Regions from separate parts of the Serratia sp. Nf2 genome, predicted to be linked through region 1. Evidence: predicted binding sites of a transcription regulator. Region 1 holds the regulator's gene; the other holds the start of a gene.

Evidence for each region. Region 1 encodes PhoB, which activates phosphate uptake and scavenging genes when phosphate is short. Its sites were predicted from a motif close to CTGTCATAAAACTGNCNNAT; they were not measured.
Region 2: the regulator PhoB is predicted to act here: its motif matches at 13,124-13,143, upstream of glpT (glycerol-3-phosphate transporter).

The regions. Positions count from the first base shown of each region.
Region 1 covers NZ_PYTW01000005.1:66,123-76,951, forward strand. Annotated here, with positions in the region: gene licT (BglG family transcription antiterminator LicT) at 1-673, opposite strand, end outside; gene sbcC (exonuclease subunit SbcC) at 905-4,156, opposite strand; gene sbcD (exonuclease subunit SbcD) at 4,153-5,385, opposite strand; gene phoB (phosphate response regulator transcription factor PhoB) at 5,601-6,290, shown strand; gene phoR (phosphate regulon sensor histidine kinase PhoR) at 6,315-7,631, shown strand; gene C9411_RS12635 (PstS family phosphate ABC transporter substrate-binding protein) at 7,646-8,608, shown strand; gene brnQ (branched-chain amino acid transport system II carrier protein) at 9,095-10,411, shown strand; gene proY (proline-specific permease ProY) at 10,485-10,829, shown strand, end outside.
Region 2 covers NZ_PYTW01000007.1:56,675-78,052, reverse strand. Annotated here, with positions in the region: gene uvrD (DNA helicase II) at 1-813, shown strand, start outside; gene C9411_RS16305 (WbuC family cupin fold metalloprotein) at 856-1,332, opposite strand; gene corA (magnesium/cobalt transporter CorA) at 1,778-2,728, shown strand; gene rarD (EamA family transporter RarD) at 2,745-3,632, opposite strand; gene C9411_RS16285 (thioesterase family protein) at 3,699-4,169, opposite strand; gene pldA (phospholipase A) at 4,373-5,251, shown strand; gene recQ (ATP-dependent DNA helicase RecQ) at 5,295-7,127, shown strand; gene rhtC (threonine export protein RhtC) at 7,140-7,760, shown strand; gene rhtB (homoserine/homoserine lactone efflux protein) at 7,809-8,429, opposite strand; gene pldB (lysophospholipase L2) at 8,577-9,620, shown strand; gene yigL (sugar/pyridoxal phosphate phosphatase YigL) at 9,625-10,422, shown strand; gene glpQ (glycerophosphodiester phosphodiesterase) at 10,455-11,534, opposite strand; gene glpT (glycerol-3-phosphate transporter) at 11,618-12,970, opposite strand; gene glpA (anaerobic glycerol-3-phosphate dehydrogenase subunit A) at 13,335-14,984, shown strand; gene glpB (glycerol-3-phosphate dehydrogenase subunit GlpB) at 14,974-16,242, shown strand; gene glpC (anaerobic glycerol-3-phosphate dehydrogenase subunit GlpC) at 16,239-17,438, shown strand; gene C9411_RS16220 (DcrB family lipoprotein) at 17,474-18,037, opposite strand; gene C9411_RS16215 (GNAT family N-acetyltransferase) at 18,118-18,552, opposite strand; gene C9411_RS16210 (7-cyano-7-deazaguanine/7-aminomethyl-7-deazaguanine transporter) at 18,594-19,253, opposite strand; gene tusA (sulfurtransferase TusA) at 19,474-19,719, shown strand; gene C9411_RS16200 (zinc/cadmium/mercury/lead-transporting ATPase) at 19,809-21,378, opposite strand, start outside.

The DNA of each region.
Region 1 (10,829 bases):
CGTCGCTGTCGACGTAGTTTTTCCCCAGCAGGCGCTGGGCGAAGAATTTCAAATGGGTGACGAAACGGTGGTAGCTCAGGGCTTCCTCGTTGTAATCAAAGCGGAAGTGGTATTTGACCAGGTTGAGGATCTCTTGCATCACGCGGGTGATGTGCAGCGTATTGTGCATCTCGTCGTTAAGCTGGGCGTTGACCAGGTGCAGGGCGATAAATCCGGCTTCGTCTTCCGGCAACGCGGTATCCAGCCGCTGAGCGATCAGGGCCAGCGCCTCCAGGCCGACGGCGAACTCGGCCGGATAGAGCTTTTTAATCTCCCACAGCAACGCATTTTTGATATCCAGCCCTTCCGCGTGGCGCTGCAGAGCGAAATGGATGTGGTCGGTCAGCGTGATGTAGACGATGTTATGCAACTTGCCCGGCAGCCGTTCGCGGGCGAGGGTAATAATCCTGTCGGCGGTGGTGACGCAGGCCAGCGGGATCTCGGAGAGCAGCTCTTTATAGCGCTCGGCGATTTCGCCGCCGTTATGGGTGAACACCTTTTCGATCAGACTTTCGTCCAGCGTGTCGCCGGGCTTCTTTTTAAAGCCGATTCCTTTTCCCATGACCACCGTCTCTTCCTGACGGTCGTCCAGCGTAATCACCACGTTATTATTGAGTATTTTAGCGATTTTCATGGTCTTTCCCGGTGTTTCAGCATCCTGAAAACGAAAAAACCTGACGCCCGGAAGCGATCCCGGGCGTCAGGTTTTGCCTGTATTTTATGTTTCTGTCCTGCGGCCTGAGCGGCGGAGGGGATACAGTAACAATCCTGTTATGCCTGCATAATAACCCGTGCTCGCCGCGGCTCAACGCTTTTCACCGCGGAGTGCCGCCGCGGTCACACTTCTGCGCCGCGCGCCGCGGGATCATTCCAGCCTGAAGTGCGCCTCCAGCCGGCTGACGCCGAGCCCGTTGACCTTTTTCACTTTGATCTGCACCGGAATACGCTCTTTCATCGCCTCGACGTGGCTGATCACGCCAATGGTTTTACCGGAGGCATTCAGGCTGTCCAGCGCGTCCAGTGCGGTATCGAGGGTTTCTGCGTCCAGCGTGCCGAAGCCTTCGTCGAGGAACAGCGAATCGATGCTGGTTTTGTGGCTGACCAGATCGGACAACGCCAGCGCCAGCGCCAGGCTGACCAGGAAGCTCTCGCCGCCGGACAGGGTGCGGGTATCGCGCAGCGCGTCGGCCTGCCAGGTGTCCACCACCTGCAGCTCCAGCGCGTCGCTGGTTTTGCGCTGCAGCAGGTAGCGCCCGTGCAGCCGGCCGAGCTGAAGGTTGGCCAGATAAACCAGATGATCGAGCGTCAGCCCCTGAGCGAAGCGGCGGAACTTGTCGCCTTCTTTCGAGCCGATCAGCTGGTTGAGGTAGCTCCAGTCGTCGTAGTCTTGCTGGCTGCGGGCGATTTGCTCGAACAGCGCCTGTTGATTGAGACGGCGGGCGGCGTCGCTTTCCAACTGGTTGCGCAGTTCGCCCTGGCTCAGCTGCAGCGCCTTCAACTGCTGTGCCAGATCGGCCAGCGATTGGGTGAGCGCGTCGAGATCCGCGTTGGCCTCATCCACCCCTTCCGGGCGGTTCTGCCGATGCTGCTCCAGCGTTTGCGTCGCCTGAGCCAGCAGGGCCGCAGCCTCTACCTGCCGCTGTTGCAGCTGCTCTTTGCGCTGCTGCAATTCGCGGCGCAGGGCATCGTCCAGCAGCGCGGCGGCGAAGGCGGTTTCATCGGTAAATTCGCTGTCGGCCAGCGCCTGCTGCCATTGCTGCTGCGCCTGCTGTAGCCGTTCCTGCATTTGGGCGTGCTGCTGTTGTAACCCGGCCTGCTGGCCGGCCAGGCGCTCGCGCAGTTCCTGCGCCTTTTGCCATTGCTCGGCGGCCTGCAAGCTGGCCTGTTCACAGGCGGTTTGTTTGGCGCGCAGCTGTTCGCGCACCTCGGCGATCCGCTGTTCGCCGAACAGCGCCAGCCGCTGCGCGCGCCGTTCTGCAAGAGTTTTCTCGCCTTCTTGCCAGCGTTGTTGCAGGTCTTGCTGCTGTTGCAGGCTGTCGGCATGGGTCTTTTGCAGCAGCGTAAAGCGCTCTTCGAGCAGCGCCAGCTGTTGCTGCGCCTGCTGCTGCTGCGTTTGCAGAGCGGCGAGCGCGTCTTTTGCCTGCTGCACCGCCTGCGCCGCCTGTTCATGCTGCTGCAGCGCGTGCTGCCCGTGTCGCTCTTCGTCGTCGCAGCCGCTCAGCCAGGCGCTGAGTTGCTCGCCCTCCGCCAGGGTAAAGTCGAATGCCAGCGGCGCGCTGAGCTGCTGCCACTGCTGCTGTTGGGCAGCCAGCTGCTGCTCATCCTGCGCGATAGCCTGCTGCTGGCGTTGCTGCTGCTCTTGCAGGCCTTCACAGCGGGTGCGCAGCTCGGTGCCCTGGGTTTGCAGTTTCTCGGCGAGGGTGCGCATCTCAACCAAGCGTTGTTCCGTCGCCGAAGGCTGCACCGCCTGATATTGCTCCACCGCCGGGTGGCTGGTGGAGCCGCACAGCGGGCAGGGGGCGCCGCTCTGCAACAGGGCGCGCTCCGCTTCCAGGCTGACGATGCGTTTTTCCAGCTCGTGGATCCGCTCCACTTCCTGCAGCTGTGCCTTGTGCTGTTTGAATTGCTGACGCGCGTTCTCCAGCTGGTGTTGCAGCCCGGCGAGCTGCGTTTGCCGTTCGGCGTGCTCCGCCTGTTGCCGGGCCAGACGCTCGCGGGTCTGACGGTTAAGGGAAGCGAGCGTAAATAACTGCTGGCGCGTCGGGCGCAGATCCGCCAGAGCGCTCAGGCGCTGGCGCAGCGGGGCCAGCGGCGTTTGCGCCTCCAACGCCTGCCGTTGTTGCTGTTGAGCGGCCAGCGCTTCGGTCAGTGCGTTCAACTGCTGTTGATGCTGTGCGGCCTGCGCCGTCAGCTGGCTGCGCTGGGCGGTGAGCTGCTCCAGTGCGGTCTGCTGTTGGGCGCACTGCTGCGCGGCGGCATCGCCGGCCTGTCGCCGCTCGGCCTGCATCGACTGCAGTTGGGCGATCTGATGGTCGAGCGGAGCGACCTGGTCATCGATCAGCTGTTGCTGCTGACGCATATGCTCGGCATGGGCTTGCTGCGCCAGACGGGCCTTTTCCACCGCCTGCTGCAGCGGCGCCAGCTGCGCCGAGTGCTGCTCCTGTTGCTGCGTCAGCTGGGCAGCCTGCTGTTGTATCGTCTGCAGCTCGGCGCGGCAGCGATCGCGTTCGCTGCGCAGCGGCCGCAATTTCTCGGCCGGTTCGCTGAGCGCCAGCCGCTGCAGCTGCGGGGCGGCCTCGGCCTGCTCGCGCTGGGCGGTTTCCAGCCGCCGTTGCCCCTCGTTTTGCTGTTGCTGGAGGCGCTGCCATTGCTGCAGCCAGCTCAGCGCCTGTTGCTGTTGCTGAGTTTGCTTGCCGAGAGCGCTTTCCTGCGCGCTCAGCGCCGCTAGCCGTTCAGTCAGGGAGTAGCGCTGTTCATCGTTCAGCAGCTCGATGCCGCTGGCGCGCTGGTGCAACGCATCCAGGTCAGTTTTGGCCTGCTTGTGGGATTCGAACACCTGTTCGGACAGCCGCCCGTAGATTTCGGTGCCGGTCAGTTCTTCCAACAGCTCGGCGCGATCGTTGGCGTCGGCGTTGAGGAACGCGGCGAACTGCCCCTGAGACAGCATCATCGATTTGGTGAAGCGGCCGAAGTCCAGCCCGGTGATGGCGGCGGTGATCTCCAGCTTATCGCGCACCTTATCCGCCAGGATCTTACCGTCCTCGCGGCGCGCCAGTTCGACCTTCGGCGCCTGCAGATTGCCGTCCGGCGCGTTTTTGGCGCGACGCTGGCTCCAGAAGGCGCGATAGCCGATGCCCTTAACCTCAAATTCGACCTCCGCCAGCGATTCGGCGGTGTGGCGGGTCATCAGTTCATTCTGGCTCGGCGTGACGTTGAGACGCGGCGTCTGGTGGTACAGCGCCAGGCAGATGGCGTCCAGCAGGGTGGTTTTGCCCGCGCCGGTCGGGCCGGTAATGGCGAACAGGCCGTTGCTGGCGAACGGCTCGGCGGTGAAGTCAATTTTCCACTCGCCCTGCAGCGAGTTGAGGTTTTTTAACCGCAGGCTGAGGATCTTCATGGGTGGGGCTCCTCAAGATTGTGCTGCACCGCATCGACTACCTGGCGGAACAGTTGATGCATCCGCCGTTGGCGCGCTTCGGGCATGTCGGCCTCTTGCGCCAGGCGCCGTTCGAACACCTCGTTGACGCTCAGCTCGTTCAGCGTTTCCTTGTCCTGCTGCGCGATCGCCTGGCGGCGTTGCTCTTTGCTGCGCCGCAGCAGCACCACTTCCACCGGCAGCTCATCCGCCATCAGCTGGATGCGGCGCTGGATATCGCTGAGGTAGTCCTGCGTCGCCACTTCGATATCCAGCCAAACCAGCAGCTCGCCGGCATAGTCGGCAAATTGCTGCAGCTGCCGTTCGATCTCGGCCAGATCGCCTTTGATCAGTTGCATGGGCTGGAACTGCGGGATCGTTAACGCCTCTACCTGCTGCAGGGCGCCGTCGGCGAAATCGACCAGGAAGACGCTTTTGGCTTTGCCCAGTTCATCGAAGCTGAGCGGAATCGGTGAGCCGCTATAGCGAATATGTTCCGACTTGGCGACGTTCTGCGCGCGGTGAATGTGGCCCAGCGCGATGTAATCGGCAGGGGGGAAGGCCTGCGCCGGGAAGGCGTCCAGGGTGCCGATATAGATGTCGCGCACCGAGTCGGAGGTGGTGACGCCGACGGTGGTCAGGTGGCCGGTGGCGACGATCGGCAGCGGCAGGCCCAGCCGATCGCGGCGTTCGCAGGCCGCCTGATACAGCGCTTGGTAATGTTCGGCGATGGCTTCCTGCAGCGCCTGCTGTTTCTGCGCGCCGGATTCGCCGGCGCGGCTGGTGAGCAGATCGCGCGGCCGCAGAAAAGGAATGGCGCACAGCACCGCGCCCGGCTGGCCGTCGCGCCGATTCAGCACCACGATCTGCTGCTCAAGGGAGCCCTGCGCACTCGCGATCACCGTGGTGTTCAGGCAAGAGAGCAGTTCCCGCGATTCGTTCAGCGTCGCTACCGAGTCGTGGTTGCCGCCCAACACCACCAGCTGGCAGCCGGTGCGCTGCAGTTCCACCACGAAGCGGTTGTACAGCTCGCGGGCGTAGCTGGGCGGCGAGCCGGTATCGAACAGATCCCCGGCGACGATCAGCGCATCCACCTGCTGCTGCTCGATCTGTTCGATCAGCCAGTTCAGAAAAGCCTGATGTTCGGCGGCACGGCTTTTGGTGAAAAAGTACTGGCCAAGATGCCAGTCAGAGGTGTGGATCAGGCGCATGACACTCCCGGATGCAAAGGTAATGGCGATGATTATAAAGGCCGCGGCGGCGGCTGTCCCGGCGCAATGGCGATGACCACGGAATGATTTTTCTTTGCGCCGGGAAATAATCGCTATGCTTACTGCCTATAACAGCCGCTTTTTTTCATAAAAGTGTCACAAAACTGACGCATAATGGCGCCCGCAAAGTCGCTAACACATTGGCAGGATTGACGATGGCAAGACGCATACTGGTGGTGGAAGACGAAGCGCCGATCCGTGAGATGGTGTGCTTTGTGTTGGAACAGAATGGTTACCAACCGTTGGAAGCCGAGGATTATGACAGCGCCGTGACGCGCCTGTCTGAGCCGTTCCCTGATTTGGTGTTGCTCGACTGGATGTTGCCCGGCGGTTCCGGCATTCAGTTTATCAAACATATGAAGCGCGAAGCGCTGACCCGCGATATTCCGGTCATGATGCTGACCGCGCGCGGCGAAGAGGAAGACCGCGTGCGCGGCCTGGAAGTGGGGGCGGATGATTACATCACTAAGCCGTTCTCGCCCAAGGAGCTGGTGGCGCGCATCAAGGCGGTCATGCGCCGCATTTCACCGATGGCGGTGGAAGAAGTGATTGAAATGCAAGGGCTGAGTCTGGATCCGTCCTCCCACCGCGTGATGGCTAACGATCAGGCGCTGGACATGGGGCCGACCGAGTTCAAGCTGCTGCACTTCTTTATGACCCACCCGGAGCGGGTTTATAGCCGTGAGCAGTTGCTTAATCACGTCTGGGGCACTAACGTTTATGTGGAAGACCGTACCGTTGACGTGCATATCCGTCGGCTCCGCAAGGCGTTAGAAACCAGTGGGCATGATAAAATGGTTCAAACCGTTCGGGGCACCGGCTACCGGTTCTCAACGCGCTACTGATCGCGCTGCGCTGGAGAATATGCCGTGTTAGAACGTCTGTCGTGGAAGAGGCTGGCTCTGGAGCTGGCTCTTTTTTGCCTGCCCGCCTTACTGCTGGGGCTGATTTTCGGTTATCTGCCCTGGTTCCTGCTGGCCTCCGCGCTGGCTGCGCTGGTGTGGAATTTCTACAACCAGCTCAAACTCTCCCATTGGCTGTGGATTGACCGCAGCATGACGCCGCCGCCCGGCCGCTGGAGCTGGGAGCCGCTGTTCTATGGCCTGTATCAGATGCAGCAGCGCAATCGCCGCCGCCGGCGCGAGCTGGCGCTGCTGATCAAGCGCTTTCGCAGCGGGGCCGAATCGCTGCCTGATGCGGTGGTGATGACCACCGTCGAAGGCAACATCTTCTGGTGTAATGGGCTGGCGCAGCATCTGCTCGGCTTTCGCTGGCCGGAAGACAACGGCCAGCACATCCTCAACCTGTTGCGTTATCCGGAATTCAGCCACTACCTGCAACAGCAGGAGTTCTCGCGCCCGCTGACGCTGCAGCTGAACAACGAACACTACGTCGAATTCCGCGTGATGCCTTATTCCGAAGGGCAACTGCTGATGGTGGCGCGCGACGTCACCCAGATGCGCCAGCTGGAGGGCGCGCGGCGCAACTTCTTCGCCAACGTCAGCCATGAACTGCGCACGCCGCTGACGGTGTTGCAGGGTTACCTGGAGATGATGGGCGACGAAGAGCAGGACGGCTCGCTGCGCAGCAAGGCGCTCGGCACCATGCAAGAACAGACCCGTCGAATGGACGGGCTGGTCAAGCAGCTGCTGACGCTGTCGCGCATCGAGGCGGCGCCCAATGTCGACATGAACGAGCGGGTGGATATCCCGCTGATGCTGCGAGTGTTGCAGCGCGAGGCGCAATCGTTGAGCGGTGGCAATCACGAGATCAGCTTCCGGGTAAACGAACAGCTCAACGTGTTCGGCAATGAAGATCAGTTGCGCAGCGCGGTGTCTAACCTGGTGTACAACGCGGTCAATCACACGCCGAAGGGCACCCACATCGAAGTGAGCTGGCAGCAGACGGCGCATGGTGCGCAGTTCCAGGTCAGCGACAACGGGCCGGGCATCGCCGCCGAACACCTGCCGCGCCTGACCGAGCGTTTTTACCGCGTCGATAAGGCCCGTTCGCGCCAAACCGGCGGCAGCGGGTTGGGGCTGGCGATCGTCAAACACGCGCTCAGCCATCACGACGCGCGGCTGGAGATCCTCAGCGAGCCGGGGATCGGCACCCGCTTTATCTTTACCTTACCCAACCGGTTGATTGTTCCCGCCGCTTTATCAGAGAATGCGGTGAAAAATTAACGCGAGACACCGGTATGACCCGAATAACCCGAGGGCTGTTGCTTTGCCTGGCGCTGCTGGCCGGACGCGGCGCGCTGGCGCAGCCCGACGGCATGCTGGCGGGCAACCTGTCCAGCGTCGGTTCCGACACCCTGGCGAATCTGATGGCGCTGTGGGCGCAGGATTTCAGCCGGCATTACCCCAACGTTAACCTGCAGATCCAGGCCGCCGGCTCGTCGACCGCGCCGACCGCCTTGGCGGCGGGCGCCGCGCAGTTGGGCCCGATGAGCCGGCCGATGAAGGCGGCCGAGGTCTCGGCGTTCGAACACCGTTACGGCTATGCGCCGCTGGCGGTGCCGGTGGCGGTGGATGCGCTGGTGGTGTTGGTGCATCAGGACAATCCGCTGCGCGGCCTCAATCTGCAGCAGCTCGATCGCATTTTCTCCGCCACCCGGCGCTGCGGAGAAAGCAAACCGCTGACGCGTTGGGGCGAGCTGGGGCTCAGCGGCGACTGGGCGACGCGCTCGCTGCAGCGCTTCGGCCGCAATTCGGCTTCCGGCACCTACGGGTATTTCAAACTGCGCGCGCTGTGCGGCGGCGATTTTATGCCGCGCGTCAATGAGCTGCCCGGTTCGGCCTCGGTGGTGCAGGCGGTGGCCGGTTCGCTCAACGGCATCGGCTATGCCAGCATCGGCTTTCGCGCCAGCGGCGTGCGGCTACTGCCGTTGGCAGAGTCGGGTGAGGACTATGTCGCGCCTACCGCCGCCAACGTGCGCAACGATCGCTACCCGCTGTCGCGCTATCTCTATATCTATATCAACAAAGCCCCCAATCAACCGCTCGAGCCGCTGACCGCCGCGTTCCTCGACCGCGTGCTGTCGGCCGCAGGGCAGAACCTGGTCAATCACGACGGCTATCTGCCGCTGCCGCCGGCCGCCCTGCAGAAGACCCGCCAGGCGCTCGGCTTGCAGCCGCTCGCGTCGGCCACGGTGCAATAAGCGACAAAATGTGGCGTAATTTTCGCCTTTTTTAACGGCTGAACGGAGCTTATGCCACGCGAAAATCGGGCATTTATTGGCGTTTTCGCGCGGTAAAGTGGTATATGCTTCACGTTTTGTGAATCTGTTGTTCAAAAATGATACAAATCATGTAGTGTATATTTATTGATAGCCAATATGATCGACTGGTGGCTAAAGTTTATATGGTCGATAGCTCTGCTTTTCGCCGTGCGTCTTGCCTTGAAGCGCTATAAACGTTTACCTTAGCCCTCGTTGTCGGATTAAACCTCCATTTTTATAACTCCTAAAATTTTGCCCATCTTCATGAGTGGCCACTTTCGAATAGGGACATAAACGCCGGATCGACTGCGTTTAGGGTGCTTATTTGGTGCTGCAACGATCGGGCATGCCGGCAACCGGGTGGGGCGTCACGCCACCACGCTATCGGACCATATTTTTTCATTTGAACAGGCAACACGACATCGTATGAGTCATCGTTTAACGTCAAAAGATATCCTGGCACTGGGCTTCATGACCTTTGCCTTATTCGTTGGGGCCGGGAACATCATCTTCCCGCCGATGGTCGGCTTGCAGTCCGGTGAACACGTCTGGACCGCGGCGCTGGGCTTTCTGATCACCGCGGTCGGTCTGCCGGTCATTACCGTCATCGCGCTGGCGCGCGTCGGCGGCGGCATCGACGCCCTCAGCTCACCGATCGGCCGCGGCGCCGGCCTGCTGCTGGCGACCGTCTGCTACCTGGCCGTCGGCCCGCTGTTCGCCACGCCGCGCACCGCCACCGTGTCCTTTGAAGTGGGTATCGCCCCGCTGACCGGCGACGGTGCCATGCCGCTGTTCATCTACAGCCTGGTGTACTTCGCGCTGGTGATCGGCATCTCCCTGTATCCGGGCCGCCTGCTCGACACCGTCGGCCACGTGCTGGCACCGCTGAAGATTGTGGCGCTGGCCGTATTGGGCATCGCCGCGCTGCTGTGGCCTGCCGGCGCGCCGATCCCGGCGACGGCGGCTTACCAGAGCGTGCCTTTCTCCTCCGGCTTCGTTAACGGCTATCTGACCATGGATACGCTGGGTGCGCTGGTATTCGGCATCGTTATCGTCAATGCGGCGCGCTCGCGCGGCGTGAAAGACGCCGGTCTGTTGACCCGTTACACCATCTTGGCCGGTTTGATCGCCGGCGTGGGCCTGACGCTGGTTTACCTGAGCCTGTTCAAGCTGGGCTCCGGCAGCGGCGCGCTGGTGCCTGACGCCACCAACGGCGCGGTGATCCTGCACGCTTACGTTCAGAACACCTTCGGCGGCCTGGGCAGCTTCTTCCTGGCGGCGCTGATCTTCATCGCCTGTATGGTGACCGCGGTCGGCCTGACCTGCGCCTGCGCCGAGTTCTTCGCGCAATACCTGCCGTTCTCGTACAAGACGCTGGTATTTATCCTGGGCCTGTTCTCGATGGTGGTGTCCAACCTCGGCCTGAGCCACCTGATCCAGATCTCCATTCCGGTGCTGACTGCGATTTACCCGCCGTGCATCGTGCTGGTGGTGCTGAGCTTCACCCTGCGTTGGTGGCACAGTGCGCCGCGCATCATCGCGCCGGTGATGCTTGTCAGCCTGTTGTTTGGTATCCTTGACGCGGTGAAAGCCTCCAGTTTCCAGCAGCTGCTGCCGGCCTGGACCACTCACCTGCCGCTGGCGGAGCAGGGGTTGGCATGGTTGCCGCCTTCGCTGCTGATGCTGGCGCTGGTCGCGATTTATGATCGGGTGTGCACGCGTTCCCAAGTGACCGCGCACTGATAATCCCCCGGCTTAATCCAGGGCCACGGACATGTCCGTGGCTTTTTTACGTTTAAAACTATGGGTCATCTTCATGCAACAACAGTCACCCACCACGGCCCCCGACAATAAGCTGAAACGCGGCCTCAGTACGCGTCATATCCGCTTTATGGCGCTGGGATCGGCCATCGGCACCGGGTTGTTCTACGGCTCGGCGGACGCCATCAAAATGGCCGGCCCGAGCGTGCTGCTGGCTTACCTGATCGGCGGCATCGTGGCCTTTATCATCATGCGCGCACTGGGGGAGATGTCGGTCAACAACCCGCAGGCCAGCTCGTTTTCCCGCTACGCGCAGGACTACCTCGGCCCGATGGCGGGTTACATCACCGGTTGGACTTACTGCTTTGAAATCCTGATCGTCGCCATCGCCGACGTGACC
Region 2 (21,378 bases), on a different contig from region 1:
GCCGGCCGTGCCGCCTCGGCGCTGCAGCGTTTCATCGAACTGGTGGAGTCGCTGGCGCATGAAACCGCCGATATGCCGCTGCACGTGCAGACCGACCGGGTGATCCGCGATTCCGGGCTGTTCATCATGTATGAGCAGGAGAAGGGCGAAAAGGGGCAGGCACGTATCGAAAACCTTGAGGAGCTGGTGACGGCGACGCGTCAGTTCAGCTATCAGGACGAAGATCAGGATCTGATGCCGCTGCAGGCGTTCCTGTCGCATGCGGCGCTGGAGGCGGGCGAAGGCCAGGCCGACGCCTATCAGGACGCGGTGCAGCTGATGACCCTGCACTCCGCCAAGGGCCTGGAGTTCCCGCTGGTGTTTATCGTCGGTATGGAAGAAGGCATGTTCCCGAGCCAGATGTCGCTGGATGAAGGCGGCCGTCTGGAGGAGGAGCGCCGTCTGGCCTATGTGGGCGTAACGCGCGCCATGCAGAAGCTGACGCTGACCTACGCCGAAACGCGCCGTCTGTACGGCAAAGAGGTTTACCATCGGCCGTCGCGCTTTATCGGCGAACTGCCGGAAGAGTGCGTGGAAGAAGTGCGCCTGCGCGCCAGCGTATCGCGGCCGGTCAATCACCGCCGCATGGGCACGCCGATCAGCGAGAACGATACCGGCTACAAGCTGGGCCAGCGCGTGCGCCATCCCAAGTTTGGCGAAGGCACCATCGTCAATCTGGAAGGCAGCGGCGAGCACAGCCGGCTGCAGATCGCCTTCCCGGGCGAGGGCATCAAGTGGCTGGTGGCGGCCTACGCTCGCCTGGAAACGGTATAAAGAGAGGGGGGAGTTGCAGGGGCACGCCCCTGCAATCGTTCATTATCCGTGAGGGTAGCGATCGCCGACCTGCGCGGTGGCATACCAGCGCATCACCGTTTCGGTGCCTTCGCCGCCTTCCTGCGGCGCCCATTGCATGCAGTCCTCTTCGGTCAGCGCCTGATACGGGCCCTGCTTCACTTCGAACACCACGCCGCCGGCATCGACCGACAGCACCGCATGCCAGGTAAATGCCGGCATCTCCAGCACTTTGGTTTCTTCGCCGAGCAAGGTGCGCTGCGTCACCACGCCGTCATCGTTGAACTGCAACACGACAAAACGGCCGCGCAGCGGCGTCAGCAGCTCCCAGGTTTGCGGGTGGCGGTGTGGGCGGATATAGGTGCCGGGTTCCATGGCGATCGCCAGGCGTTGCACTGGGTCGCTCAGCTCTTCGTGTAAGGTGCGGTGCGCGCGCAGGCGGGCCACGCTGGCGGCCTGTTCGCTCATCGCGGTCAGTTCATGGGCGGTAATCTGTTTCATCGTTTAAATCCGCATGCTTGTCGTACCATCAGGGTGATGTCATCTTAGCAACATTCTTGGTGGCGGTAAGCGATCGCCGCGACTTTTTCAGTACGGTTTACGCGCCATTTCTGCCATTGATCATCGTGATGATTTGTTGCGCAATTATCCCGCCTAACGTGTTGACAGGCTTTTTCTTCTCGGCGTAACATGCGCGCACTATTATCATTGAGGACAGACGCCTTGGACACACCCAGTAGATACTGGCTCACTGACCTGCGCCGCAGGTATAACTTCTAAGGCTCTCCGTTTTTGCTGATAGCCTTCGTGGTTGTCGGCGACCCCGCAAAGCGTCGCTATGAGTCAGATCTCTTCATGGTCTGAAACAAATCGGTGATACGCATCCCCTCTGTTTCTGTGCTTCAACGCGTTGTCCGCACCCGTTACCTTCACGGAGTTTTGGCACATGCTGAGCGCTTTTAAATTAGATAACCGCCGCTTGTCCCGTCTGGAGCTGGACGACTCGGATGATCTCACGTCATCGCTGTGGGTTGACCTGGTCGAGCCGGAAGAGGGCGAGCGTGAGCGCGTGCAGAATGAGCTGGGACAAAGCCTGGCGACGCGTCCCGAACTGGACGACATCGAAGCCTCCGCCCGTTTCTTCGAAGACGAAGACGGTCTGCATATCCACTCCTTCTTCTACTTTGAAGATGCGGAAGATCACGCCGGCAACTCCACGGTGGCGTTCACCATCCGCGACGGCCGCCTGTATACCCTGCGCGAGCGTGAACTGCCGGCGTTTCGCCTGTACCGCATGCGCGCCCGCAACCAGACCATGCTCGAAGGCAACGCCTACGAACTGCTGCTGGATCTGTTCGAAACCAAGATTGAACAGCTGGCGGACGAGATAGAGAACATCTACAGCGATCTGGAACAGCTCAGCCGGGTGATCATGGAAGGGCATCAGGGCGACGAATACGACGCCGCGCTGTCGACGCTGGCGGAGCTGGAAGATATCGGCTGGAAGGTGCGTTTGTGTCTGATGGATACCCAGCGCGCGCTCAACTTCCTGGTGCGCAAGGCGCGTCTGCCAACCGGCCAGCTGGAGCAGGCGCGTGAAGTGCTGCGCGACATCGAATCCCTGCTACCGCACAACGAATCGCTGTTCCAAAAGGTGAACTTCCTGATGCAGGCGGCGATGGGCTTCATCAACATCGAACAGAACCGCATCATCAAGATCTTCTCGGTGGTGTCGGTGGTGTTCCTGCCGCCTACGCTGGTGGCTTCCAGCTACGGCATGAACTTCGAATTCATGCCGGAACTGAGGTGGTCATTCGGCTATCCGGGCGCCATCACCTTGATGATCCTGGCCGGTCTGGCCCCATACCTGTACTTCAAGCGCAAGAACTGGCTGTAACCCGGCGGCGCCGGGCTCAGCGCAGCTTGCGCTGGGTGTAGAGCGCGTCGAGGGTGAACAGGATCAGCGCCGCCCAGATAAAGCCGAAGGTCACCAGCTTATCCTGGCCGATGGTCTCACCGTAGAAGGTGACCGCCAGCAGGAACATCAACGTCGGGCCGAGATACTGGAAGAAACCCAGCGTCGACAGGCGCAACCGGGTAGCCGCCGCGGTGAAGCACAGCAGCGGTACGGTGGTGACGATGCCGGCGGCGACCAACAGCAGGTTCAGCGACCACGGGTTGGCGCTCAGGTGGCTGGTGGGGCTGTCGGCGAACAGGAACAGATAGGCCGCCGCCACCGGCAGCAGCCACAGCGTCTCAATCAGCATGCCGGTCTGGGCGTCGATGGCGATTTTCTTGCGCAGCAGGCCGTAGAAGGCGAAGCTGAACGCCAGCCCCAGACCGATGATCGGCAACGAGCCGAACTGCCAGAGCTGCACCAGCACCCCGGTGAACGCCAGCGCCACCGCCACCCACTGCATGCGGCGGAAGCGCTCGCCGAGAAACAGCATTCCCAACAGCACGTTAACCAGCGGGTTGATGAAATAGCCCAGGCTGGCTTCCAGCATATGGTGGTTGTTCACCGCCCAGATGAACAGCAGCCAGTTGCCGCCGATCAACAGCGCGGTGACTGCCAGCAGCAGCAGCCGTTTGCGGTTTTGGCAGGCGGCGCGCACTTTCGGCCAGTTGCGGCCCAGCGTGATCAGCGCCAGCATGAAGAAAAACGACCAGATGATCCGGTGGGTGAGGATCTCGTCCGCGGATACTTGCTGGATCAGTTTGAAATAGGCCGGGGCGATGCCCCACATAAAATAGGCGGCCAGGGCGAAGAAAATGCCCTGACGCGTTTGCTTTGCGTCCATGACGTCACTCGGGTGGGGAACGTAAGATGCGGTGAGTGTACTGAAGACGCTCACCGCACACAATCATCAGCCGACCAGATAGGTGGCGGTGGCGGTCGCGATATGCAGGCCGTCGTGGTTATGCAGTTCTACGCGCGCGACGGCGACCTTGTTGCCGCTGCGCAGCACGCTGGCGGAGGCGACGAAGTGCTCGCCGCGGCCGGGGCGCAGATAGTCGACGCGCAGATCGATGGTGCCCATGCGCGACAGCTTGGCGGCGATCTCTTCTTCGATCAGCGGCTCCATGCGCGTCAGCACGCCGCCGGCGCAGGCCAATCCGGCGGCGACGTCAAGCACCGCGGCGATCACGCCGCCGTGCAAAATCTCCTGTGCGGCGTTGCCCACCAGCTTGCGCTGGTTGGTGAAGCTCAACTCGACGTAATCATCGTCGAAGCGGCGCAGCTCCAGGCCAAGCTCGCGGTTGAACGGCATGTGGTAGACAAAGATTTCGCCGATCTTGCGGCGGGCGGCTTCCAGGGTCAGTGCTGTGGTCGACATAGCGGGTTTCCGTTTTTCTTTTGCGTTTTAAAGGAGCTAACTGGTCAGTCCAGGTTAATGGAATGTTGATTTTATGCTTAACCTTTGTTGCTTTCCAGACTATTCCAATAAAACCGGCCTGCGCTGCGGGAAAGCCTCCTTTGTGTGTAAAATGGCCTGATTTTTTCCGGGATTGCCCTTTTTCGTTGGAGTGAGGAGAGGTTATGCGCATTTTGTCAGGGATCGTTTCCGCCACGCTGCTGATGCCGGCGCTGGCATTGGCTGAGGAAGCCAAAGAGCAGCAGATTCACGATAAGCCGGCGGTGCGCGGCAGCATTATCGCCAACCTGCTGCAGGAGCACGATAATCCGTTCACGCTGTATCCTTACGATCCCAATTACCTGCTGTATACCGACACCAGCGATATCAACAAAGAAGCCATCAAGACGTACAACTGGGCCGACAAGGCGCGCAAGGACGAGGTGAAATACCAGCTTAGCCTGGCGTTTCCGCTGTGGCGGGGCATTGCCGGCGACAACTCGGTGCTCGGCGCGTCTTATACTCAGCGCTCCTGGTGGCAATTGTCCAACCGCGGCGAGTCTTCACCGTTCCGCGAGACCAACTACGAGCCGCAGCTGTTCGTAGGGTGGGCGACCGATTACCGCTTTGCTGGTTGGACGTTGCGCGATATTGAAATCGGCGTTAACCACCAGTCTAACGGCCGCTCTGATCCGACGTCGCGCAGCTGGAATCGCGGCTATGCGCGGCTGATGGCGCAAAACGGCAACTGGCAGGTGGATCTCAAGCCCTGGTTCCGCTTCTCGGAGAGCTCGAGCAACGATGACAACCCGGACATCACCAAATACATGGGATACTACCGGTTGAAGGTCGGTTACGCCTGGGGCGACAGCGTGTTCAGCGTCGACAGCCACTATAACTGGAACAGCGGCTACGGCGGCGCGGAGCTGGGCTGGAGCTATCCGATCACCCGCAACGTGCGTTTCTATACCCAGGTGTTCAGCGGCTACGGCGAATCGCTGATCGACTACAACTTCCGGCAGACACGGGTGGGCGTTGGTGTCATGCTGAACGATATTATGTAATCATACCCGGTGGGTGTGTACCGATGAAAAAATGGGGAAGTGTGTGTCAACCGCAGCAGTGATTAACAGAGAGTTGCTGGCCGAGCAGGTATTGCGCGATACCTTCGGCTACCAGCAATTCCGTCCGGGCCAACAAACGATTATCAACGCCGCGATCGGCGGGCAGGATTGCCTGGTGGTAATGCCGACCGGCGGCGGCAAGTCGTTGTGCTACCAAATCCCTGCGCTGGTGATGGACGGCCTGACGCTGGTGGTTTCCCCGCTGATCTCGCTGATGAAGGATCAGGTCGACCAACTGTTGGCCTACGGCGTTTCCGCCGCCTGCTATAACTCGACGCAAACCCGTGAGGAGCAGCTGGACGTCATGGCCGGCTGCCGCAACGGCACCATCAAGATGCTGTACATCGCGCCGGAACGGCTGATGATGGAAAGCTTCCTCAACCTGCTCGACCACTGCCCGCCGGCGATGCTGGCGGTGGATGAGGCGCACTGTATTTCGCAGTGGGGCCATGACTTCCGGCCGGAATATCGCGCGCTGGGTCAGCTGAAACAGCGCTTCCCGTCGATGCCGGTGATCGCGCTGACCGCCACCGCCGACGAGTCCACCCGCGGTGATATCGTGCGCCTGCTGTCGTTGCAGGATCCGCTGGTGCAGGTCAGCAGCTTCGACCGGCCGAACATCCGCTACACGCTGGTGGAAAAATTCAAACCGCTCGATCAGCTGTGGCGCTTCGTGCAGGATCAGCGCGGCAAGAGCGGCATTATCTATTGCAACAGCCGCGCCAAGGTGGAAGACACCGCCGCGCGCCTGCAAAGCCGCGGGCTGAGCGTCGGCGCCTACCACGCCGGGCTGGACAACGATCGCCGCGCGCAGGTGCAGGAAGCGTTCCAGCGTGACGATCTGCAGGTGGTGGTGGCCACCGTCGCCTTCGGCATGGGCATCAATAAACCTAACGTGCGCTTCGTGGTGCATTTCGACATCCCGCGCAATATCGAATCCTATTATCAGGAGACCGGCCGCGCCGGGCGCGATGGCCTGCCGGCCGAAGCCATCCTGCTGTACGATCCGGCCGACATGGCCTGGCTGCGCCGCTGCCTGGAGGAAAAACCCGCCGGGCAGCAGTTGGACATCGAGCGCCACAAGCTGAACGCCATGGGCGCGTTCGCCGAGGCGCAAACCTGCCGCCGCCTGGTGCTGCTCAACTACTTCGGCGAAGGCAAGCACGAGAACTGCGGCAACTGCGACATCTGCCTCGATCCCCCCAAACGTTACGACGGGCTGGAGGATGCGCGCAAAGCGCTGTCCTGCGTATACCGCGTCGGTCAGCGCTTCGGCCTAGGGTACATTGTGGAAGTGCTGCGCGGCTCCAACAACCAGCGCATTCGCGAATACGGTCACGACAAGCTGCCGGTGTACGGCATCGGCCGCGATCAAACCACCGAACACTGGACCAGCGTGCTGCGCCAGCTGATCCACCTGGGTTTTATCACCCAGAACATCGCCATGCACTCGGCGCTGCAATTGACCGAGGCGGCGCGTCCGGTGTTGCGCGGCGAGGTGGCGCTGCAGCTGGCGGTGCCGCGTATCCAGAGCCTGAAGTCGCGCGGCAGCGCCAACCAGAAATCCTACGGCGGCAATTACGATCGCAAGCTGTTCGCCAAGCTGCGCAAACTGCGCAAGTCGATCGCCGACGAAGAAAATATTCCGCCCTACGTGGTGTTCAACGACGCCACGCTGCTGGAAATGGCCGAACAGATGCCGATTAAGGCCGGCGATCTGCTGAGCGTCAACGGCGTCGGCCAGCGCAAACTGGAGCGTTTCGGCGCGCCCTTTATGGCGATGATCCGCGACCATCTCGACAATGATGAAGACTGAGGGCGATAAATCATGCTGATGCTGTTTCTCACCGTGGCGCTGGTGCATCTGATTGCGCTGATGAGCCCGGGGCCGGACTTCTTTTTCGTGTCGCAAACCGCCGCCAGCCGCTCGCGCCGCGAGGCGATGATGGGCGTAGTCGGCATTTCGCTCGGCATCGTGGTGTGGGCCGGCGTGGCGTTGATGGGGCTGCATCTGATCCTGCAGAAGATGGCCTGGCTGCATCAGATCATCATGGTCGGCGGCGGCATTTACCTGTGCTGGATGGGGTGGCAGCTGCTGCGCTCCGCGCGGGCGCAGCAAGCGCAGCCGGCGGCGGAGGCCCAGGTGGCGTTGCCGAAGGCCGGGCGCAGCTTTATTCGCGGTTTCCTGACCAATCTGTCCAACCCGAAAGCGGTGATCTATTTCGGCAGCGTGTTCTCGCTGTTCGTCGGCGACAGCGTCGGCGCCGGGGCGCGCTGGGGGCTGTTCTTGCTGATCGTCGCCGAGACCTTCGTCTGGTTCAGCCTGGTGGCGGTGGTGTTTGCGCTGCCGGCGATGCGCCGCGGCTATCAGCGGTTGGCCAAGTGGATAGACGGGGTGGCGGGCGTGCTGTTTACCGGCTTCGGGTTACACCTGATCTTTACCCGTTGACCGGCAGTGAAACGCCAAAGGCCGAGCAGCGATGCCCGGCCTTTTTTGTCAGGCTTTGCGGGCGGTCGCCAGCAGCCCCGCCACCAAAATGAACAGCGAACCGAACACCCGGTTAAGCAGTTGCATCTGGCGCGGGGTTCTCAGCCAGCCGGCGATGCGCGTCGCCAGGGTGGCGTAACCGATCATCACCAGAATATCCACCAGCACGGTGGTGACACCGAGCACCAGATACTGCTCGGCCTGCGGCTGATTGGGCAAGATAAACTGTGGGAACAGCGCGGCGAGAAACACGATGCTTTTCGGGTTGGTCAGGTTGACCAGCACCGCACGGCGGAACAGACGGCGGCGCGGCATGCTGCCCGCCAGCGCATGCAGATCCAGCGCCCCGGCGGCGCGCCATTGCTGGATGCCGAGCCACACCAGGTAGGCGGCGCCCAGCCATTTCAGCAGTTCGAACGCCAGCAGCGATTGAGAAATCAGCGCGCCGAGGCCGATGCCCACCAGCACGATGTGCGCGCTCAGCCCGACCTGCAGCCCGGCGATCGATGCGGCGGTGCCGCGATAGCCGTGGCTGATGCCGGTGCTCATGGTATTGATGGCGCCTGAGCCGGGGGACAGGCTGAGGATAAGCGTGGTCAGCAGGTAGGTTAACCACCAGTCCAAGGTCATGGTTCTCGGCTCCCTGAAAGTGTCGTTTTGTGCCACAATGCGCCGAGGCGGCGCCGTTTTTTGTAAGAATTGAATCACAATACGCTAGTATGATTTCTTGTGCCAGCGGTCACATTTTCCGCCGGCCCCACAGGGAAAACGCTCTCGATGACCTCGTTCACTCTCAGCTCCGATGACTGGTTAACGCGTGAAACGCAATTCGCTGCCTTCGCCACCGGGCCGCTGCTGGACTTCTGGCGGCTGCGGGAAGAAGGCGAGTTCAGCGGCGTGGACGGCGTGCCGATCCGCTTTGTGCGTTTTCGCTCCGCACGGCATCAGCGAGTGGTGGTGGTCAGCCCCGGCCGCATCGAAAGCTACGTGAAATACCCCGAGGTGGCCTACGATCTGTTCCACTGCGGTTACGATGTGGTGATCGTCGATCATCGTGGCCAGGGGCGCTCCGGCCGTTTACTGGCGGATACGCACCGCGGTCATGTGGTAAACTTCGCCGACTACGTGGACGATTTCGAGCAGCTTTGGCAGCGCGAGGTCGAATCGCGCGGTTATCGGCAGCGCTTCGCGCTGGCGCATTCGATGGGTGGCGCGATCCTGGCGCAGTTCCTGCAGCGTCGGCCGCAGGCGTTCGACGCGGCGGCGTTTTGCGCGCCGATGTTCGGCATCCAGTTGCCGATGCCGGGCTGGCTGGCCGACCGCATTCTCGACTGGGCGGAGACCCGCCCGGCGATCCGCGACTATTACGCGGTGGGCACCGGCCAGTGGCGGCCGCTGCCCTATGTGGTTAACGTGTTGACCCACAGCCGCGAACGCTATCGGCGCAGCCTGCGCTATTATGCCGATTACCCCGAGCTGCAGGTGGGCGGGCCGACCTACCATTGGGTGCGGGAGAGCATTCGTGCCGGCCGGCAGATTATCGCTCAGGCCGGGGAGATAACAACGCCGCTGTTGCTTTTGCAAGCCGGTGAGGAGCGGGTGGTCGACAACCGTTCGCACCAGGCTTTTTGTCAGGCTCTGTCAGACGCGGGGCGTCCTTGCGAAGGGGGGCTCCCGTGGGTTATCAACGGCGCACGCCATGAGATCCTGTTCGAGCGGGACGCGATGCGCGCCGAAGCACTGAACGCAATCCTGCGCTTCTTTGCTCAACACTTAGGCGGCGCGCTGCCGCCGACAACTCCATCAGAGGTTAGAACATAACGCTATGTATCACGTCGTCGCTTCCGATTTAGATGGCACGCTGCTGTCTCCCGACCATACCCTGTCGCCGTACGCCAAAGAAACGCTGAAGTTGCTGACCCAACGCGGCGTGCATTTCGTGTTCGCCACCGGCCGCCACCATATCGACGTGGGGCAGATCCGCGACAGCCTGGAGATCAGCGCCTTTATGATCACTTCCAACGGCGCGCGGGTGCATAACACCGCCGGCGAGCTGATTTTCAGCCATAACCTGGACGGGGATATCGCCCGCGATCTGTACGGCATGCTGCACGACGATCCGGAGATCACCACCAACGTCTACCGTAACGACGATTGGTTTACCAACCGCGAAAGCCCGGAGCAGGAAGAATTCTTCCAGGAGTCGGTGTTCAAATATCAGCTGTTTGAGCCGGGCCTGCTGGAAACCGACGGCGTCTGCAAGGTTTACTTCACCTGTGAAGATCACGAGCGTTTGCTGCAGGTGGAAGACGCCATCAACGCGCGCTGGGGCGATCGGGTCAATGTCAGCTTCTCGTTCCCGACCTGCCTGGAAGTGATGGCGGGCGGCGTGTCGAAAGGGCATGCGCTGGAAGAAGTGGCCAAGATCATCGGCTATACGCTGCAAGAGTGCATCGCCTTCGGCGACGGCATGAACGATCTGGAGATGCTGTCGATGGCCGGCAAGGGCTGCATCATGCGTGATGCGCATCAGCGCCTGAAGGATATGCTGCCGGAGCTGGAAGTGATCGGCTCCAACGTCGATAACGCGGTGCCGCACTACCTGCGCAAGATGTTCCTCTGAAATAACCAGGGCGCCTTGCGGCGCCCTGGTTATTACTTGTGCTGGCCCTGCTTCTGCAAGAACTGCACGCCCTTGTCAGGGAAGTCGGTGAACACGCCGTCGACGCCGGCCTGGTTGTAGATCACGTCATACAGTTGGTTCACGTCGGTCACGTATTTCGGCAGCGCATCGGCGCGGATGGTGAACGGATGCACCGCCAGCTTGCTGGCGTGCGCTTCTTTCACCATGTCGGTCAGCACGATATGGCCCGGCTTGGATTTATCCGCTACCACCAGCATGTGGTAGTCCGGTCCGATACCGTCGGCATACTGAGCGATTTTCTTCATCGCGCCCGGTTTGAACATCCAGTCGTAGTCGTATTCTACCCACTTGCCGTCGGCTTTCTGCTCGTAGGTTTCCTGCCAGTCGTTATAGGCGATCAGCTGCACCAGCTTCAGGTCCATACCCAGCTTCGGCTCCAGCTCGTTCTTGATACGTTTGAGCTCGTTGGCGTCGAAGCACTGCAGGTAGACGTTGTCGTTTTTGCCGGTATAGCCGTACTGCTTGAGCACCGCCAGCACTTTGCTGGAGATGTCTTTGCCTTCCTGTTTGTGGAACCAAGGCGCCTTGATTTCCGGGTAGATGCCGATGTTCTTGCCGGTCGAATGGTTCAGACCCTGCACGAACTCGATCTCTTCCTGGAAGGTGTGTACGCGGAAGTCGGATTTGCCCATCGGGAAGCGGCCAGGATAACCCTGTACCTTCTTGCCGTTTTCGATTTCAAAGCCTTCGGTGAACTTCAGCGATTTGATCTCCGCCAGCGTAAAGTCGATGGCGTAGTAGCGGCCGTCTTTGCGCGCGCGGTCCGGGAAGCGTTCGGCGACGTCGGTGACGCGATCGAGGTAATGATCGTGCAACACCACCAGCTCGTTGTCCTTGGTCATCACCAGATCTTGTTCGAGGTAATCGGCGCCCTGGGCGTAGGCCATCGCTTTCGCCGGCAGGGTGTGTTCCGGCAGGTAGCCGCTGGCGCCACGGTGGGCGATCACCACTTTGTCCGCCGCCTGTGCGGCGCTGACCATCGAGGTGGCGAGAATGATCCCTGTCAGCAGGGCTTTGACTTGAGTCCGCATTCCGTTTTTCTCCGTGTTGTTGGGGGCAGGGTAGTAAAAAGGCCGCAGGGCGGCCTTTAAATCATGCAAAAGTCGTGTGACGCTTAACCGCGCTTGGCGGCGATTTCCGCGTGGTGTTTCTTTTCGTTCAGCATGGTCAGCAGCAGCAGGATAACCGCCAGCACGCCGCCGCCGATCATCACCATGAAGCCGCCGTCCCAACCGAAGAAGTCCACGGTGTAACCGACGATGGCGCTGGCCGCAACCGAGCCGCCCAGGTAGCCGAACAGGCCGGTGAAGCCCGCGGCGGTGCCGGCGGCTTTCTTCGGTGCCAGCTCCAGCGCGTGCAGGCCGATCAGCATCACCGGGCCGTAGATCAGGAAGCCGATGACCAGCATACAGATCATGTCCACGGTCGGGTTACCGGCCGGGTTCATCCAGAACACCACGGTGGCAATGGTCACCAGCGTCATGAAGAACACGCCGGTGGCGCCGCGGTTGCCTTTGAACACTTTGTCCGACATCCAGCCGCACAGCAGGGTGCCCGGGATACCGGCGTATTCATACAGGAAGTAGGCCCAGGAAGATTTGTCCAGCGCGAAGTGTTTCACTTCTTTCAGGTAGGTCGGCGACCAGTCCAGAATGCCGTAACGCAGCAGATAGACGAACACGTTGGCGACCGCGATGTACCACAGCAGCTTGTTCGGCAGAATGTACTGCATGAAGATCTGCTTGGCGGTCAGCTCTTCTTCGTCTTTTTCGCTGTAGTCGTCCGGATAGTCGTTTTTGTACTCTTCAATCGGCGGCAGGCCACAGGATTGCGGGGTGTCGCGCATCAGGGCGAAGGCGATCAGGGCCACCAGGATGGCGCCGAAGGCCGGCATGTACAGCGCCGCGTGCCAGTCGTTGAACCAGGCCATACCCAGCAGGAACAGCAGCGGCGGCAGGCCGCCACCCACGTTGTGGGCGCAGTTCCAGATGGAAACGATGCCGCCGCGTTCTTTCTGCGACCACCAGTGCACCATGGTGCGGCCGCACGGCGGCCACCCCATGCCCTGGAACCAGCCGCACAGGAACAGCAGAACGAACATCACCGCGATGCTGGAGGTGGCCCACGGCACGAAGCCCATGAACAACATCACCGCCGCCGCCAGGATCAGGCCGGCGGGCAGGAACACCCGCGGGTTGGAACGGTCGGAGACCGAGCCCATGATGAATTTGGAGAAGCCGTAGGCGATGGAGATGCCTGACAGCGCGAAGCCGAGGTCGCCGCGGCTGAAGCCTTGTTCGATCAGGTAAGGCATGGCCAGGGTGAAGTTCTTACGCACCAGGTAGTAGGCGGCGTAACCGAAGAAGATCCCCAGGAAAATTTGCCAGCGCAGCTTACGGTAGAGCGGATCTACCTTATCGCTCGGCACACGGGCGGTGTGTGCGGCCGGCTTAAAAATACTCAACATGAGCGCCTCCGATGGCTTTATCTGTTATCACATCAATATGACCTTTTACGTTCATTTGATGATTGAGCGGATATCGAATGTGGTGTTTTTGTGTTCCATAACGAGCGCCATTGTCGACAAATACGCCTGGTGTCGCTGTGACGAATGGCGCAATTGTTACACTTTCATGAAACCACGGCGGATTTTGAGCGATTCGTTAACGTTATGAAATAGAAAAACGTCCAAAAATCGTGATTATGATCACATTGATGGTTTTTTGTGGTCATTTTTATTTCGTTTTATGTTCGTTATTGTTCCTTATCAAACAAAGACCCTAATAACCGTGGCTCAATAGGCTCATAACTACCGATCCTGAGGGAGCGACATGAGCAGCTATTTTGACGGCGGCGAAACGGATGTGATCATCATCGGCGGCGGCGCCACCGGCGCAGGCATCGCCCGCGACTGTGCGCGGCGCGGCTTGCGTTGCATTTTGCTGGAGCGCCACGACATCGCCACCGGCGCCACCGGCCGCAACCACGGTTTATTGCACAGCGGTGCGCGCTATGCGGTGACCGACGGCGAGTCGGCGCGCGAGTGCATCGAAGAAAACCGCATCCTGAAACGTATCGCTCATCACTGTATCGAGCGCACCAATGGGCTGTTCATCACCCTGCCGCAGGACTCGCTGGACTATCAGCAACAGTTTATCGCCGCCTGTCGCCAGGCCGACATCGACGCCGAGGCGATCGACCCGCAGCTGGCGCTGCGGCTGGAGCCGGCGGCTAACCCGGCGCTGATCGGCGCGGTGCGCGTGCCGGACGGCACCGTCGATCCTTTCCGGCTGACCGCCGCCAACATGTTGGACGCGCGCGAACACGGCGCGCAGATCCTGACCTACCACCAGGTGGTGGGATTGTTGCGCAGCGGCGATCGGGTGGCGGGCGTGCGCGTTTACGACCATCAGAATCAGCGGCGTTATGAGCTGCATGCGCCGGTGGTGGTCAACGCCGCCGGCATCTGGGGCCAGCAGATCGCCGAATACGCCGACTTGCGCATCCGCATGTTCCCGGCCAAAGGGGCGCTGCTGATCCTCGGCCATCGCATCAACAACATGGTGATCAACCGCTGCCGCAAACCGGCAGACGCCGACATCCTGGTGCCGGGCGACACCATCTCGTTGATCGGCACCACCTCGACCCATATCGACTACGACCAAATTGACAACATGCTGGTGACCCCGCAGGAGGTGGACATTCTGATCCGCGAGGGGGCGCTGCTGGCGCCCACCCTGGCGCAGACCCGCATTCTGCGCGCCTATGCCGGGGTGCGGCCGCTGGTGGCCAGCGACGACGACCCTAGCGGGCGCAACGTCAGCCGCGGCATCGTGCTGCTCGATCACGCCAGCCGCGACGGGCTGGAAGGGTTTATCACCATCACCGGCGGCAAGCTGATGACCTACCGCCTGATGGCAGAGTGGGCCACCGACAAGGTGTGCGACAAGCTCGGCGTAAACCGCCCGTGCACCACCGCGCAAGACGCGTTGCCCGGATCCCGACAGTCGGCGGAGGAAACGGTGCGCAGCGTGGTTTCACTGCCCGCCAGTATTCGCGGCTCAGCAATTTACCGCCACGGCGATCGCGCCAGCCAGGTGCCGGCGGCCGATCGGCTCGACACCAGCCTGGTGTGCGAATGCGAGGCGGTGACCGCCGGGGAAGTGCGCTATGCGGTCAACTCGCTGACCGTCAATAACCTGGTGGATCTGCGCCGCCGCACCCGCGTCGGCATGGGCACCTGCCAGGGCGAACTCTGCGCCTGCCGCGCCGCTGGGCTGCTGACGCGCTTTAACGTCAGCACGCCGCAGCAATCCATCGCGCAGCTGTCGCAGTTCCTCAACGAACGGTGGAAAGGCGTACGGCCGATCGCCTGGGGCGATGCGCTGCGCGAGAGCGAATTTACCAGCTGGGTTTACCAGGGGTTATGCGGGCTTGAGGCCCAGGCCGACAAAGAGCAGGAGGCGGATGATGCGATTTGACGTAGTGGTGATTGGCGGCGGCCTGGCGGGCCTGAGCTGCGCCATTGCCGTAGCCGAACAGGGCAAGCGCTGCGCGGTGGTCAGTTCTGGCCAGAGCGCGCTCTACTTCTCCTCCGGCTCGCTCGATCTGCTGGCGAGATTGCCGGACGGCACGCCGGTCGAGATGCCGCTGGCGGCGTTACCGCAGCTGGCGCAGCAGGCGCCGCAGCATCCGTATGCCCTGATCGGGCCCGGCCGGGTGGCGGCGCTGTCCGCCGCCGCGCAGCGGCTGCTGGAGCGCTGCGGGCTGAACCTGCAGGGCGAGGGAGCCAATAACCATCTGCGTATTACGCCGCTCGGCACACGCCGTGCCACCTGGCTCAGCCCGCAGGCGATCCCGACGCTGCCGCTGACCGGCCAACTGCCGTGGCGGCGCATCGCGGTGATCGGCATCGAAGGATTCCTCGACTTCCAGCCGCAGATGGCCGCCGACTCCCTGAGCCGCGAGCTCGGCGTAGAGACGGAGGTGGCCTATCTGCACATGCCGGCGCTGGACCGATTGCGCAATAACCCCAGCGAGTTCCGCGCGGTAAACATCGCCCGGGTACTGGATTTGATGGAAAGCCTGCCGCCGATGGCCGAAGAGCTGCGGCGGCTGGCGGGGGAAGCCGAGGCGCTCTTCCTGCCTGCCTGTCTGGGCCTGGAGGACGATGCGTCGCTGGCGGTGTTGCAGGATGCGGTCGGCAAGCCGATCCGGCTGCTGCCGACGCTGCCGCCTTCGGTGCCCGGCATGCGCTTGCATCAGGCGCTGCGGCGGCGTTTCCAACAGCTGGGCGGCGTTTTCATGCCTGGCGACAGCGTGCTGCGCGCCGAGTGTGAAGCCGGCCGCGTCACCGGCCTGTATACCCGCAACCACGGCGATATTCCGCTGCGGGCGCAGCAGGTGGTGCTGGCCAGCGGCAGCTTCTTCAGCAACGGGCTGGTGGCGAATTTCGACGGGGTGCGCGAGCCAATCTTCAAGCTGGACGTACACAGCCGCGCGGATCGCGCCGACTGGAGCCGGCGCGAGCTGTTTGCACCGCAGCCTTATCTGCAGTTTGGCGTGCGCACCGACGGCAGGCTGCGGGCGATGAAACAGGGAATGCCGTTCGACAATCTGTATGCCATCGGCGCGGTCGCCGGCGGCTACGATCCGCTGCAGCAAGGCTGCGGCGCCGGCGTGTCATTGATCGGTGCGCTGCACGTCGCGCAGCAGATCGCCGCGGAGGAAAACGCATGAGCCTGCATCAGGACCACAGCTTTGAAAGCTGCATCAAATGCACCGTCTGCACCACCTACTGCCCGGTCGCCAAAGTGAACCCGCTCTATCCGGGGCCGAAACAGGCGGGGCCGGACGGCGAGCGGCTGCGGCTGAAAGATCCGGCGTTGTACGACGAAGCGCTGAAATACTGCACCAACTGCAAACGTTGTGAAGTGGCCTGCCCGTCCGACGTCAAAATCGGCGATATCATTCAACGCGCCCGCGCCGACTTCGCCCAGAACAAGCCGACGCTGCGCGACGCCATCCTCAGCCACACCGACATCATGGGCTCGCTGTCGACGCCGTTCGCGCCGATCGTCAACGCCGCTACCGGGCTGAAACCGGTGCGCAAGCTGTTGGACAAGGCGCTGAAGATCGATCACCGTCGCGAACTGCCGAAATACTCGTTCGGCACCTTCCGCCGCTGGTACCGGCAACAGGTGCAGGCTCAGCAGCGTTATGCCGAGCAGGTGGCGTTTTTCCACGGCTGCTTCGTCAACTATAACCATCCGCAGCTGGGCAAGGATTTGATCCGGGTGTTCAACGCGCTGGATATCGGCGTGCAGCTACTGAAACGCGAGAAATGCTGCGGCGTGCCGCTGATCGCCAACGGGTTTATCGAGCAGGCCAAAAAGCAGGCCAGGGTCAACGCCGAATCGCTGCATGAAGCGGTGCTGGAACGCGGCATTCCGGTGGTGGCGACCTCATCGAGCTGCACCTTCACCCTGCGCGACGAATACCCGCATCTGCTGGACGTGGACACTACCCCGGTGCGCGATCGGGTGGAGCTGGCGACGCGCTATCTCTATCGCCTGATCAATCAGGGGCGCAGCCTGCCGCTGCAGCACACGCCGCTGCGGGTGGCTTATCACACGCCTTGCCATATGGAGAAAATGGGCTGGACCGCCTACACCCTGGAGCTGCTGCGGCAGATTCCGGGGCTGGAGCTGGTGGTGCTGGATTCGCAGTGCTGCGGCATCGCCGGCACCTACGGGTTTAAATCGGAGAACTACGCCACTTCGCAAGGTATCGGCGCGCCGCTGTTCCGGCAGATCGAAGAGAGCGGGGTGGATCTGGTGGTGACCGACTGCGAAACCTGCAAATGGCAGATAGAAATGTCCACCAGCAAGCGCTGCGAACATCCGATCACCTTGCTGGCGCAGGCGCTGACGTAAAAACGAAAGGGCCGGCAAGCCGGCCCTCTGTGGGATTACTGCTTCAGCTTCAGGGTGGAGATGATGCCTTCGGCTTCGGTCTGCGCCTGCTGCTGATTGTCCGCCGGCAGCGTCACCTGAATGGTCAGCATGTTGTTGTTCAGCGAACCGATCAGGACGGAGGAATAAGCTTTTTCACCGCCGCTGGTGATGATGCTGTCCAGCTGACGCAGCGGCACGCCGTTGACGTCGAGCGCTTTGTTGGTGATCACCTGCAGGTTGGCGTCACGCGCGCGCTGGGTATTCTCCAGGCGCTTGGCCAGGGTCTCCAGGCTGTCGGCGGTCTTGTCGCCCAGGATGACGATCACCGCGCGCTGGCCGGTGCTGTCTGCGTAAACATGCATGTTGTTGGCCTGGTTGCCCAGCTTGCCGCTCTGATCCGCCATGCCAACTGGCAGGGTGAACGCCAGTTTACCGTCCAGCAGGCTGACCTGCTGCCCAGCCGGCGCGCTGGCCGCTGCGCCGTCTGGCGCTGCCTTGGTGTCTTTGGTGTTGCCGTCGCAGGCCGCGAGGCCAAGCGCCAGCAGGCTGATACCCATCAATTTCGCTACTTTACGCATCGGGCTTCCTTCTTCCTTTCCGGTAGGGATTCACTGTCGTATCGCAACCTATTCCAGGTTGAAATGCAAGGCAGATGTTGTCACAAGTTTTTTTCCAGTAATAGCCGATAATCAGCCACTTCGCCTATCTTTTCCAGCTGAACAATCTGATAGTGATGGGCGAGCAGCATCGTCAGCATGGCGCGGAACCGGTTACGGGTTTTGACCGTCAGTTGGCGATAGCCCTGCGCCCGCGCCCAGCGTTCCTGTTCGGCCAACAAGGCCTGCGCCACGCCGTGGCGACGGCATGTCGGCAGCACGCCACCCAGCCAGCTGTAAAACACCGTTTCCTGCCGTTGATAACCGAGTTTGAAACCGGCCGGCTGCCCGCCTATCTCGGCGATCAACAGGCTGGCGGGGGCGGCACCGATACGCCGCTGCAGATCGGCCAGGCTATGCAGGCCGCCGAATTCGGGGATGCGTTGGTAAAGGCGGTGGATTTCTTCGAGCGTGGCGGTGCGGACGATTGGGGTCATGAGCGGCCTCCAAAGGATAGGGCCGCCCAGAATAACACGACTCAGCTCGGCTGCAGGCTGCCGCTGCGCGCTGCGATGCGTTTGAGCAGCATGTTCAGCAACACGCCGTACATCGGCAGGAAGAACAGTAGGCAGATCATCACCTTGAAACTGTAATCCACCAGCGCGATCTCCACCCAGTTATTGGCCATGAAGGGATCGCTGCTCTTGTAGAAGGCGATGAAGAAGAACGCCAGCGTATCGCTGATGTTGCCGAAGAACATCGCCGCCGCCGGCGCCACCCACCAGGCGCTGCGCTGGCGCAGGCGGTTAAAGACGTGAACGTCGAGGATCTGGCCGAGTACGTAGGCCATAAAGCTGGCCACGGCAATGCGCGCCACGAACAGGTTAAAACTGCCCAGCGCCGCGAAGCCCTGCCATTCTCCCTGATAGGTGACGGTGGAGATCACGTAAGAGATGAACAGCGCCGGCACCATCACCGCCAGGATAATCCGCCGCGCCAGCGGCGCGCCGAAAATGCGCACGGTCAGATCGGTTGCGAGGAAGATAAACGGGAAGGTAAAGGCGCCCCAGGTGGTATGGAAGCCGAAAACGGTGATCGGCAGCTGCACCAGGTAGTTGCTGGAGGTAATGATGGCGATATGAAACAGCGAAAGCCAGACCAACGCCGTGAAGCGCTGCTGTGCGGTAAACGAATACATATTGTAGCCTTTTTAGCAGTGGGGTGAGGGAACCCAGTGTGTCTTGTCAAAACAGCAAAAAACGCTGCGCGGCGGCATGATACGCGTTTGCGCAACCAATGCAATGGTTAAATTTAACGCAAACGTTAACGCATCTTGCGCAGAAAAACTACCGGCGTAAACTAGGCGCTAATGAGATGCGGCGAGCGTTCGCCGATCGTTTTTGAACGAGAAAAATTGCATGACTGACTTATTTGCCCAGGCAGACCAGACGCTCGACGCGCTGGGCCTGCGTTGCCCGGAACCGGTAATGATGGTGCGCAAAACCGTGCGCCATATGGACAACGGCGAAACGCTGCTGATTATCGCCGACGATCCAGCCACCACCCGCGATATTCCGGGGTTCTGCCGCTTTATGGAGCATACGCTGGTGGCGCAGGAGACCGAGCAGGCGCCATACCGTTATCTGCTGCGTAAAGGTGTATAACGGCGACACGGTCGTGTTGATGAAGGAAAAGTTCCTTTCCCCGAAATGACAACGGGCGCGCTATGCCGCGCCCGTATTACTTTCCGAACTTAGCTGCGCTTTTTCAACAGCCGCAGCGCGTTGGCGGTGACCAGCGCGGTGGCGCCGGAGTCGGCCAGCACCGCCAGCCACAAACCGGTCAGCCCCAGCAGGCTGGTGATCAGGAAGACCCCCTTCAGCCCCAATGCGATGGTGATGTTCTGCCGGATATTGGCGTGGGTGGCGCGCGAGATGCGGATCATCTCCGCGATGCCTACCAGCCGGTTGTGGGTTAGGGCGGCGTCGGCGGTTTCCAATGCCACGTCGGTGCCGCTGCCCATGGCGATGCCGATGCTGGAGGCCTTCATCGCCGGGGCGTCGTTGATGCCGTCGCCGATCATCGCCGTCGGGCGCAGTTCGCTCAATTCGGTGACCGCGCTGACCTTATCTTCCGGCAGCAGGCCGGCACGATAGTCGAGGCCCAGCTCGCCGGCGATCGCCGCGGCGGCGCGCGGGTTGTCGCCGGTCAGCATCACGCCGCGAATACCCAGCGCGTTCAGTTCGGCTATCGCCTGTTTGGCGTCGCCGCGCAGCGTATCGCGCAGCGCCAGCAAGCCGATGGGCGCGCCGTCTTCCAGCACCACCACCGCCGTTTTGCCGGCGTTTTCCAGCTTGTCTACCTGGCTCTGCCATTGAGCGTCGAGCTGGCCCGGTGCCAGCTTGCCCGGCGCGCTGATCAGCACGGTCTTGCCGTCCACGATCCCTTCCACGCCGACGCCGGCCAGCGCGCGGCGCGCCTGCGCCAGCGGCAGCTCAGTCCCGCTTTCGGCGGCGCGGTTGATGATCGCCTGCGCCAGCGGGTGATGTGAACCGGCTTCCACCGCGGCGGCAAGCTGCAGCAGCCGCTGTTCGGTGCGCGCGCCGATCGGCAGCACGTCGGTCACCGTCGGCTTGCCTTCGGTCAGGGTACCGGTTTTATCGAAGGCGATGGTTTGTATCTGGCCCAGCTGTTCCAGCGCCGCACCGCCTTTAATCAGCGCGCCGCGCCGCGTGGCGGCTGCCAGCCCGGATGTAATGGCCGCCGGAGTCGAGATCACCAATGCGCATGGGCAACCGATCAGCAGCAGCGTCAGGCCGCGATAGATCCAGGTATCCCACGGCTGCGAGAACAGCAGCGGCGGCAGCAGGATCACCGCGACGGCCAGCAGCATAATGGCCGGGGTGTAATAACGGCTGAACCGATCGAGGAAGCGTTCGATCGGCGCGCGGCGCTCTTCGGCCTCTTCAATCAGCTGCAAAATGCGGTCGATGGCGTTTTTGCCGGGCTCGGAGATCACCTTCATCTGCGCCGCCTGATCGACGGACAGGCTGCCGGCGGCCACTTTCTCACCCTGTTGGCGCTCGACCGGCACCGACTCGCCGGTCAGGGCGCTTTCGTCGAAGCTGGCGAACGGATTGAGCAGCTCGGCGTCGGCCGGCAGGCGCCCGCCGGGCGCGATTTCAATCACATCGCCCGGACGCAGGCTGGCGACCGGCACGCGTTTGCGCTCCGCACCTTGCAGCAGCAGCGCATCTTCCGGCACCAGCTCCATCAGCGCCGTCACCCCGCGCCGTGCGCGGTTGGCGGCGTAGGATTCCAGC